3 regions of the Streptomyces sp. NPDC004327 genome follow, and region 1 is predicted to be linked to each of the others. Evidence: riboswitches for the same ligand, from Rfam matches in the RefSeq annotation. Region 1 holds a riboswitch; each other region holds the start of a gene.
The links. Region 1 has a riboswitch for cyclic di-AMP ahead of ACFYU9_RS17800 (peptidoglycan DD-metalloendopeptidase family protein). Riboswitches for the same ligand answer to the same signal wherever they lie in the genome.
Positions count from the first base shown of each region.

Region 1 (3,264 bases):
TCCGGGGCGAGTTCCTTCGCCCGCGGCACCTGTTCCGTGACGATCTGGTCGAGAAGGCGCCCCCGTACGGCCAGATTGGCGTAGCGGAAGGCGTCGTGCTCAGGCAGCTGGTCGGCGAGCAGGACCGCGAATCGGTCCGCCCAGCCGACGAAATTCCCGTCGGGCCCGGGGTCTCCCACGCCCTCGGTGAAGCTGTCACCGATCGCCGCGTACGACCCGAATGCGTTCTTGTCTCGTGATCTCGAATCGTCTGCCACGGGACCACATCTTTCCCTTACGCGTGTGACCTACGCGACCGTAAGGAGGGGTTGACGGCGGGTGACATATGCCACGAGGTAAAGATCACGTCAAGCAGGAATAAGCGGGGCCATCGGTGATGGCCCCGCTTATGGTCCGTCAGACGCTCCAGAAGCGTCCGAAGCGGCAGACGCGTCAGATCGCGACGCCGTGCTGGCGAAGGGCGGCCAGCGGGTCGATGTCGGAGCCGTAGTCCGGCCCGGTGCGCATCTCGAAGTGCAGGTGCGGGCCGGTGACGTTGCCGGTGGCGCCGGAGAGGCCGATCACCTGGCCGGCGGTGACGGTCTGGCCGGCGCTGACGGAGATCGAGGAGAGGTGGCCGTACTGCGAGAAGGTGCCGTCGGCGTGCTGGATGACGATCTGGTTGCCGTAGGCGCCGCCCCAGCCGGCGGAGTAGACGGTGCCGGGGCCGACCGCGTGGACGGCCGTGCCGGTGTCGGCGATGAAGTCGACGCCGGTGTGGTAGCCGGAGGACCACATCGCGCCCGGCGTCTTGTACGCGGTGGAGATGCCACCGCTGACGGGGACGACCCAGCCGGTGGAGGAGGTCGTGCCGGTCGACGCGGAGGACGACGAGGCCGAGGAGGAGGAAGCGGCGGACGAGGAGGAGGCGGGGGCCGCGGCCGGCTTCGCCGTGCGCTCGGCACTGCGCGAGGCGCGCTGCCCGTCGGCGGAGGACTGCGGGGCGGCGGTCGTCGCCGGGTGGGCCTTGGCGTGGTTCCTGCCGCCGAGGACCAGCTTCATGCCGGGCAGGATCAGCGAGGGGTTCTCGCCGACGACCTGGCGGTTGTCGCGGTAGAGCTGGTGCCAGCCGCCGGCCAGGTGGTGCTCGGAGGCGATCTTCGACAGGTAGTCGCCGCGCACCACGGTGTACGACGCGGGGGCGGCGGACGCGGCGGCCGGGGCCTGGGCGGGGGTGACGGCGGCGGGGGCCGCGGCGGCGACGGCCCGCTGGGGGGCCGCGGCCGGGGCGGCCTGCTCGGCGGCGTGGGCGCCGGTCGCGCCGATCAGCGGGAGCGCGACGACGGCGCCACCCGTGCCGGCGGCGACGAACCCGCGGGTGATCGGGTTGGCCTTGGTACGGCGGTGCTTACCCTTCGCGGGCATGGCGAATTCCTCTCCGTCGCCTGCGAGGTGAGCTGTCGGGTTCGGACTGGAGATGTCCGGCCGCGCCTTCGCGCGGCTTCACCCCGAGCCGTCCTTCGAGCGTGATGCGTCGAGGGATCGGCAAAGTACCTGGGTCCCCCGCTCCTGCCTGACACGGGTGGGTGCGGATTCCGGGCGGCGGCAGGATTCGGCGGTCCGTCCGGATTGAGCGCGACGCTAGACGAGCCGGGTCGACGCGAACAAGCCATGGATTTCCGGCCACTCTTGATCACGTGAAATCCGGCCGGAATTCCGGTCACCCTGCGTCGATGACGGGCCTTCGATTTCCCTTTCCCCAAAGGAATTCGAAAAAGACGATCAGCCACGGTCCGTCACGTTTATGACGCTGCTCACGCCCCGATTCCCATCTCCCCTGCAACCAGGGCGCGTTATCACCAAACCCACAATACGGACAGATCGACCATTCCCACCCCGAGGGGGTGTGCCACTGGCATCCGACCCTGGATGATTGCCCGAGGAACCGATCTCGAGAGACCAGGAGCAACCGTGACGCAAGCGACCACCGAGCCCGAGCTCGCCGGCGTACGCAACTTCCGTGACCTGGGCGGCCTGCCGACCACGGACGGCCGGGCGGTGCGCCCCGGACAGCTGTTCCGCAGCGGCCACCTGGCACACGCCACCGAGGAGGACGCCGCGTTCCTCGCCACCCTGTCGCTGCACACGGTCTTCGACTTCCGCAACGACGCGGACCGGCGGATCGAGGGACCGGACGTGGACCTTCCGGGGACACGGAACGTGAACATCCCCCTCAGCGACCCGGCCGACGGCAAGGAGTTCTGGAACCTGGTGCGCACCGGCGACGTGGAGCAGCTGCGCGGGCTCCTGGCCGACGGCAAGGCGGCGGCCCGGATGTCCGGTTCGTACCGGAAGATGATCGTGGAGAAGACGGCCGAGCACAGCCGGGTCCTGCACGCGATGGCCGAGGACAGCGTCCCGGTCCTGATGCACTGCGCCGCCGGGAAGGACCGGGCCGGCCTGGCGATCGCGATATCGCTGCTGGCGCTCGGGGTCGAGCGCGGGGCGATCGAGGAGGACTACCTGAAGTCCAACGCCCCGCACCGCCGCTACAAGGTGCAGCGCAGCTCCACCGCCCCGGACGCGATGTCGCCGGAGGTGATGGAGCTGCTCGCGCCGCTGTTCGACGCGCGGGCGGAGTATCTGCGGGCCGCCTTCGAGGCGATCGAGACGACCTGGGGCTCGGTCGACGCCTATCTCGCCGAGGGCCTGAAGCTGGCCCCCGAGACCCGGGAGCGGCTGCGCGAGCGGATGCTCACGGAGGCGTAGCCCCGGCGCGGGCCGCCGCTACTTCGCGCCCATCGCGAAGAGCAGGTAGAGGAAGGCGGCGAAGAGGTGACCGGCGACCAGATAGGCGAAGAGCCGGAGCACCAGGCCCTTGGGGAACTTGCCCTCACCGCGCTCCTCGCCGGTGACCGGTACGGACTTCTCGGACATGTCTTTCCTTTCTGGACCTCAGCGGCGGTGCGGGGTCCCGTCGCCGAGGCACAGCTCGGCGGCGGGGCTCTGCATCAGGGTGTGGACGAAGAGCAGCTCGGCCCCGGCCTGGGTGGCGGCACCGATCCGGTGCGGGGTGAGCGAGTCGAAATGGGCGCTGTCCCCGGGATCGAGGACGTGCACCGTCTCGCCGAGCGCGAGCCGCACCCGGCCCTCCAGGACGTGGATCCACTCCTCGCCCGGGTGGACCCGCACGATGTCGGCGCGGGTGGCGTAGGGGACGTGGACCCGCAGGCACTGCAGGGCGCGTCCGGCGCCCCCGGCCTGGCGGTAGATCCAGCCGTCGGC
Region 1 is NZ_JBIAME010000005.1:27,484-30,747, forward strand. It holds gene ACFYU9_RS17795 (SGNH/GDSL hydrolase family protein) at 1-257, opposite strand, end outside; gene ACFYU9_RS17800 (peptidoglycan DD-metalloendopeptidase family protein) at 433-1,404, opposite strand; cyclic di-AMP (ydaO/yuaA leader) riboswitch at 1,409-1,574, opposite strand; gene ACFYU9_RS17805 (tyrosine-protein phosphatase) at 1,951-2,748, shown strand; gene ACFYU9_RS17810 (DUF6126 family protein) at 2,767-2,916, opposite strand; gene ACFYU9_RS17815 (helix-turn-helix domain-containing protein) at 2,935-3,264, opposite strand, start outside.

Region 2 (3,264 bases), on a different contig from region 1:
GCTGGGAGCGGCACGGCGGCCTCGCCTACGCGCCCAGCGCCGACCTCGCCAGCCGCGCCCAGCAGATCGCGATCGCCGACAAGGCCCTCGCCGCCGGCGACACCCAGTGGGCCACCTGCGCGCCCATCGCCGGCCTGACGAACGACGGCAGGAAGCCCGCCGTCGACCCGGGACCGGGTGGAGCGCCCAAGCAGTCCACGACCCCCGTCCACGAGTCGAACCGCACGGAGGGGCTGCCCACCGAGTCGGGCACGAAGGCCACCGAGCCGCCGGCCTCCCCGTCGGCCCCGGCCTCCCCGTCGACCTCGTCCCCCTCGAACTCGGCCACGCCGACGACCCCGGCGACGACCCCGGCGACTCCCGGCGCGCCCACCACTCCCGCCACGCCCGACACCTCCGTAACGCCGGAAACACCCGATACGTCCACCTCGCCCGCTTCGGGCAAGGGCAAGCACCGCGGTGACGCCGCGACAGACGAAGCGGGCAACACGGACACCGCGCGCGAATCCGGGCGCCACGCCGCTCCGGCCGACGGGGCGACCGGTGACGCCGCCACCGGCAAGGTGGACGAGTCGGACAAGGCGGGCAACGGGGACGAATACACCGTCAAGCCGGGTGACAGCCTGTCGGACATTGCACAGCAGAACGCCCTGCCCGGCGGCTGGACCGCGCTCTACGACGCCAACAAGAAGACGGTCGGCACCGACCCGAACCTCATCCTGCCTGGTCAGAGCCTTGAGTTGGACCTCGGGACGCCGGCGGCCCAGGCTCCGCCTGAGGGGTAATTAGCTCCTGAATGTCCGTTTATGCGCAAGTGAGACATGAGTCTCTCTTGCCGAACGGCGGTATTGCGTCCGCACACTTTGCTGAAGTCGCCCCTCACCTGCGCAAACGTCACCTGACGGAGTGCAAGTAGGGGCGATTTTTCCGGGTTGATGGGCTTTGAACTTCCCCCGGACGTGTGTCTACGGTCGTGACCGCTCGCCACCGCGGGCCCCGCCGACCGGTACGCCGAATCCTGCCGCCGGACGCCGGGAACAGTCGTCGCGCAAGCGCCGAAGGCAGGAGCGGGGGACCCAAGGTAAGTGCCGGCCCCGGCCGTTGAGACAGACGGCCGACGACCGGCTTGGGGTGAAGCCGCGTGCAAGGACACGCGGCCGGGCAACTCACTCGCCCGAACCCGACAGCTCACCTCGCAGGCGTCGGTGAGGAGAACTTCCATGCTGCTTTCCGGCAAGGGCAAACACCGCCGCCCCTCCAAGGCCACCCGCGTCGTCACGCTCGCCGGTGTCGCCGGCGTCGCCGTCGCCGCCCCGCTGATGACCGCGGGCACCGCCTCGGCCGCCACCGCCTCCGAGTGGGACGCCGTCGCCCAGTGCGAGTCCGGCGGCAACTGGTCCATCAACACGGGCAACGGCTTCTACGGCGGCCTGCAGTTCACCAACTCCACCTGGGCCGCGTACGGCGGCACCGCCTACGCCTCCCGCGCCGACCTGGCCTCCAAGTCGCAGCAGATCTCCGTCGCCGAGAAGGTCCTCGCGGGTCAGGGCAAGGGCGCCTGGCCGAGCTGTGGCGTGGGCCTGTCCGGCGCCTCCTACGACGGCGGCTCCGCCGAGGTCTCCACCCCGAAGCCGGCCGCGCCGAAGACCGCCGCCCCGGCCCCCAAGCGCGTCGCCGAGCAGCCGACCACCCGCAGCGAGAAGCGCACCGCGCCGAAGCCCGCGGCCAAGACCGTCACCACCCCGACCGGCAAGAAGGTCAAGAAGGGCGACGGCGAGTACAAGGTCGTGGCCGGCGACACGCTGAGCAAGATCGCCCAGGCGCACCACGTCAAGGGCGGCTGGCAGAAGCTGTTCCAGCTGAACAAGGACATCGTCCAGGACGCCGACCTGATCTACCCGGGCCAGCAGCTCCACCTCAAGTGAGCATGACGGCTGTCCCCCCGCGGTGAACGAGAGACCGGCCCGGAGCACTACGCCCCGGGCCGGTCTCGTCGCCGTTTCGTACTAATCGGTAACCAGGTCTTTCGTCCTCTTGTGCATGCCCTTGGGTCCTTTTTCGTCCCAGGGGGCGGGCGCCCGGCTGGCCGGAGCCCCCGAGCCGGTTAGGCTCTTGTCGCAAGGCGAACGAGACCTTGCCGCATGCGTCACAACCAGCGTCACATCCCAGAAGGAGATGCTCGTGCCGTCCATCGACGTCGTCGTAGCCCGGGAAATCCTGGACTCCCGAGGCAACCCCACCGTCGAGGTCGAGGTCGGCCTCGACGACGGCAGCACCGGCCGTGCTGCCGTTCCCTCCGGTGCCTCCACTGGTGCGTTCGAGGCCATTGAGCTCCGCGACGGGGACCCCAACCGTTACCTCGGCAAGGGCGTCGAGAAGGCCGTCCTCGCCGTCATCGAGCAGATCGGCCCGGAGCTCGTCGGCTACGACGCCACCGAGCAGCGCCTGATCGACCAGGCGATGTTCGACCTGGACGCCACCGAGAACAAGGGCTCGCTCGGCGCCAACGCCATCCTCGGCGTCTCGCTCGCCGTCGCGCACGCCGCCTCCGAGGCCTCCGACCTCCCGCTCTTCCGCTACCTGGGCGGCCCGAACGCGCACCTGCTGCCCGTTCCGATGATGAACATCCTGAACGGCGGCTCGCACGCCGACTCCAACGTGGACATCCAGGAGTTCATGATCGCCCCGATCGGCGCGGAGTCCTTCTCCGAGGCCCTGCGCTGGGGCGCCGAGGTCTACCACACCCTCAAGAAGGTCCTGCACGCCAAGGGCCTGTCCACCGGCCTGGGCGACGAGGGCGGCTTCGCCCCGAACCTGGAGTCCAACCGCGCCGCGCTCGACCTCATCGTCGAGGCCATCAAGCAGGCCGGCTACACCCCGGGCAAGGACATCGCGCTCGCGCTCGACGTCGCCGCGTCCGAGTTCTACAAGGACGGCAAGTACCAGTTCGAGGGCCAGTCCCGCTCGGCCGCCGAGATGACCGAGTACTACGAGGAGCTCGTCGCCTCGTACCCGCTCGTCTCCATCGAGGACCCGCTGTTCGAGGACGACTGGGCCGGCTGGAAGGTCGTCACCGACCGCCTCGGCGCCAAGGTCCAGATCGTCGGCGACGACCTCTTCGTCACCAACCCGGAGCGCCTCGCCCGCGGCATCGAGGAGGGCAGCGCCAACGCCCTCCTGGTCAAGGTCAACCAGATCGGCTCGCTGACCGAGACCCTCGACGCCGTCGAGATGGCCCAGCGCAACGGCTTCAAGTGCATGATG
Region 2 is NZ_JBIAME010000012.1:84,425-87,688, reverse strand. It holds gene ACFYU9_RS33755 (transglycosylase family protein) at 1-785, shown strand, start outside; cyclic di-AMP (ydaO/yuaA leader) riboswitch at 1,044-1,217, shown strand; gene ACFYU9_RS33750 (transglycosylase family protein) at 1,221-1,925, shown strand; gene eno (phosphopyruvate hydratase) at 2,176-3,264, shown strand, end outside.
Region 2: it holds a riboswitch for cyclic di-AMP, as region 1 does, so the genes downstream of both, ACFYU9_RS33750 (transglycosylase family protein) here and ACFYU9_RS17800 (peptidoglycan DD-metalloendopeptidase family protein) in region 1, are expected to answer to the same signal.

Region 3 (3,264 bases), on a different contig from region 1:
GAGCGGCGGCGACCTCGGCCACCGAGGCCGTGTCACCGCGGCGGGCCCGGGCGAGGGTGAGGTGCGGGCGCAGCGGCCGGTCCTCGAAGGGGATGCCGCGCGCCTTCACGACGGCGCGGACGTCCGCGGCGAGGCGGTGCAGCCCGTCGAGGTCGCCGGCGATGCCGCTCCACAGCACGCGCCCGTCGAAGTGCCCGCCGCCGCGCAGGGCGAGGTCCAGCGGCCGGCGGGCGGCGGCGAGCTCCGCGAGCGGCGGCCGCAGCGGCGGGACGGCGGCGACGGGGAGCTCGCCGAGGAAGGCCAGCGTGATGTGCCAGTCCTCGATGCGGTTCTGCCTCAGGGCCGGGTACGCCTCGTACGCGGGCCGCAGCTCGCGCGCCAGCTCGTCCTTGGCCTCGTCGGGCGGTGCCAGGGCGATGAACACCCGGACGGTCGCCTCCCGGGGGTTCGCGTGCTCCTGAGGTTGATCCTTCACGCAGGCCTTCGTACCTCTTTTCGTACCGCCCGGTCCATTCGGGGGCCGGGCGGTACGCGGTGGCGTCCTCGGACGCAGGCTCAGTACGCGCCGAAGACGTTGTCGATGGAGCCGTACTTGGCGGCGGCGTAGTTGCAGGCCGCGGCGATGTTGGCGACCGGGTCGTAGGGGTCGTTGGCGGTGCCGGCCACGTGGTAGGCCTGGAAGGTGGGGTCGATCACCTGGAGCAGGCCCTTGGACGGGGTGCCGGCGACGGCGTTGGAGTCCCAGTTGTTGATGGCCTGCGGGTTGCCCGAGGACTCGCGCATGACGTTGCGGTAGATGCCGTCGTAGCTGCCGGGGATGCCGTTGCGGGACATGACGTCGAGGGCCTGGCGGATCCATCCGTCGAGGTTGTTCGCGTACGTGCCCGTCGAGGCGGTCGTCGCGGCCTTGGCGGCGGCCGGGGCGGCGGCCTGGACCACGGTGCCCGTGGCGCTCGCGCCGGTGCCGGTGAAGCGCGGAGCCGTCGGGGCCTTCGCGGACGTGGGGTCGACGGTGATCGTCAGACCGGGCCGGATGAGCCGGGGGTCCTGGCCGATGGCCCGGCGGTTGTCCTGGTAGATCTTCTGCCAGCCGCCCTTGACGGAGTACTTCCGGGCGATAGCGGAAAGCGAGTCCCCGGCGATCACGGAATAGCGGACCGGGCCCGCCTGAACGGCCTTGATTACGGCCGGCTGGGTCACGGCCTTTTCGACTGCGACGGTGTGTGCCGCCTGCGGCACGGCCGCCACGGCGCCGGTGGCCCCGGCCAGCGGCAGGGCGAGAGCGGCGCTGCCGGTGATCCCGGCGAGGGCGAGACCGCGGGCGAGCGGGGTGCGCTGGGTACGTCGGTGCTTACCGTGTCCACGCATGGCGAATTCCTCTCCTCCGCCTGCGAGGTGAGCTGTCGGGTTCGGGCAGGAGATGCCCGGCCGTGCGCAGCACGGCTTCACCCCTAGCCGCCCCGGAATCCCGGGACCGGCGGCAAACCTGGGTCCCCCGCTCCTGCCGGACGAGTGTGGTGAGTGCGGTTTCCGGGCGGTGGCAGGATTCGGCGTTTCCGTCCGGTTGCGGCGTGACCGTATGCGAAAACAAACGGCGAATACAAGACGGAATTGGCGAACCGAAAATGACCTTTCACGGAAACACAAAAGGATCATTCCGCTTGACCGGGGCCGATTCGCCAATCCTTTTCCGGGAGTACGGACTTGACGCCGCACCAGCATCGGGCGGGCCGGGCGGGCCGTGACCCGAATCACCCTCCCCACCCCTGGTCCGCCTTATCCGCCAAATGCCCTCATAGGGCACCTCATCCGCATTTCGTCATTTGAAGAGAATGCGGGAATATCGTCCGGTTTGCGGGATAATGCACCCCCACCTAGCATCGCCCTCATGGACCCCTCGAAGCCCGCCGTCTCCGCCTACAACAGCGTTTCGCAGCTGCTCACCGACCTCTGGTGGTCGATCGCGGACAGCGCGCGCCATCTGGCGATGCCGAACCTCGACCCCGTCGAGCAGAGCGAGGGGCAGGCGGCCCTGGAGCGCGGCCTCGCGGACGCCGACGTGCTCACGTATTACCTGAGCCGTCCCGGCCGGCAGGCGGCGGCGAAGCTGCGCGCGCTCGCGGTGCCCGACTCGTACCTGGAGCTCAGCCGGGAGGCGGAGCGGATCGGACGCAGCCTGATCGGCGACGTGCCGCTGTCGGTGACGGCGGTCTCGGGGACCGAGGCGCCGGCCGCCGACGCGGTGGAGGCGGAGGCCGCCGTCGACACCCGGCCCCGGTTCGACGTGCTGGTGGTGGCCGACCTCTCCGAGGCCGAGCAGGCCCGGATCGCCCGGGACCTGCGCGCGCTGCGCCGCCGGGAGGACCCCTTCGTCTACGACATCGTCGCGGTGCCGAGCTTCGTCGACGCCATGGTCGCGGTCCTGGTCAACCCGTGGATCCAGGCGGTCGTCGTCCGGCCCGACCTCCGCGGCCGGTCCGCGCTCGACCTGTCGCTGCTCGACGACCTGGTGCCCGCGCTCGACGTCCCGGACATCGACTTCTTCACGGCGGCGGAGCGGGCGAGGACGCTGGCGACGGCGGTGCGGCACGAGCGGCCCGAACTCGACCTCTATCTGGTCGAGCAGGCCTCGGTCGAGCAGCTGGCCACCGAGATCGGGCGCGACTTCGACTCGGTCTTCCTCCAGCAGGAGGACGTCCTCGACCTGCACCTGACGATCCTGCGCGGGATCGGCAAGCGCTACCGGACGCCGTTCTACTCGGCCCTGCTGCAGTACGCGCGCAAGCCGGCCGGCGTCTTCCACGCGCTGCCGGTCTCCCGCGGCAACTCGGTGGTCCACTCGCCGTGGATCCACGACATGGCCAACTTCTACGGGCTGAACCTCTTCCTCGCCGAGACCTCGGCGACCTCCGGCGGCCTCGACTCGCTCCTGGAGCCGCACGGCCCGATCAAGGAGGCGCAGGACCTGGCCGCGCGCGCCTTCGGCTCGCGGCGGACGTACTTCGTCACCAACGGCACCTCCACCGCCAACAAGATCGTCACGCAGTCGCTGGTGGCGCCGGGCGACGTGGTCCTGGTCGACCGCAACTGCCACAAATCGCACCACTACGCGCAGGTGATGGCCGGATCCCACGTCGCCTACCTCGACAGCTACTCGCTCGACGCGTACGCCATGTACGGCGCGATCCCGCTGGCCGACATCAAGCGCACGCTGCTCACGTACCGGCGCGAGGGCCGGCTCGACAAGGTCCGGCTCATCTCGCT
Region 3 is NZ_JBIAME010000001.1:85,533-88,796, reverse strand. It holds gene thpR (RNA 2',3'-cyclic phosphodiesterase) at 1-475, opposite strand, end outside; gene ACFYU9_RS00370 (transglycosylase SLT domain-containing protein) at 556-1,368, opposite strand; cyclic di-AMP (ydaO/yuaA leader) riboswitch at 1,373-1,563, opposite strand; gene ACFYU9_RS00365 (aminotransferase class I/II-fold pyridoxal phosphate-dependent enzyme) at 1,889-3,264, shown strand, end outside.
Region 3: it holds a riboswitch for cyclic di-AMP, as region 1 does, so the genes downstream of both, ACFYU9_RS00370 (transglycosylase SLT domain-containing protein) here and ACFYU9_RS17800 (peptidoglycan DD-metalloendopeptidase family protein) in region 1, are expected to answer to the same signal.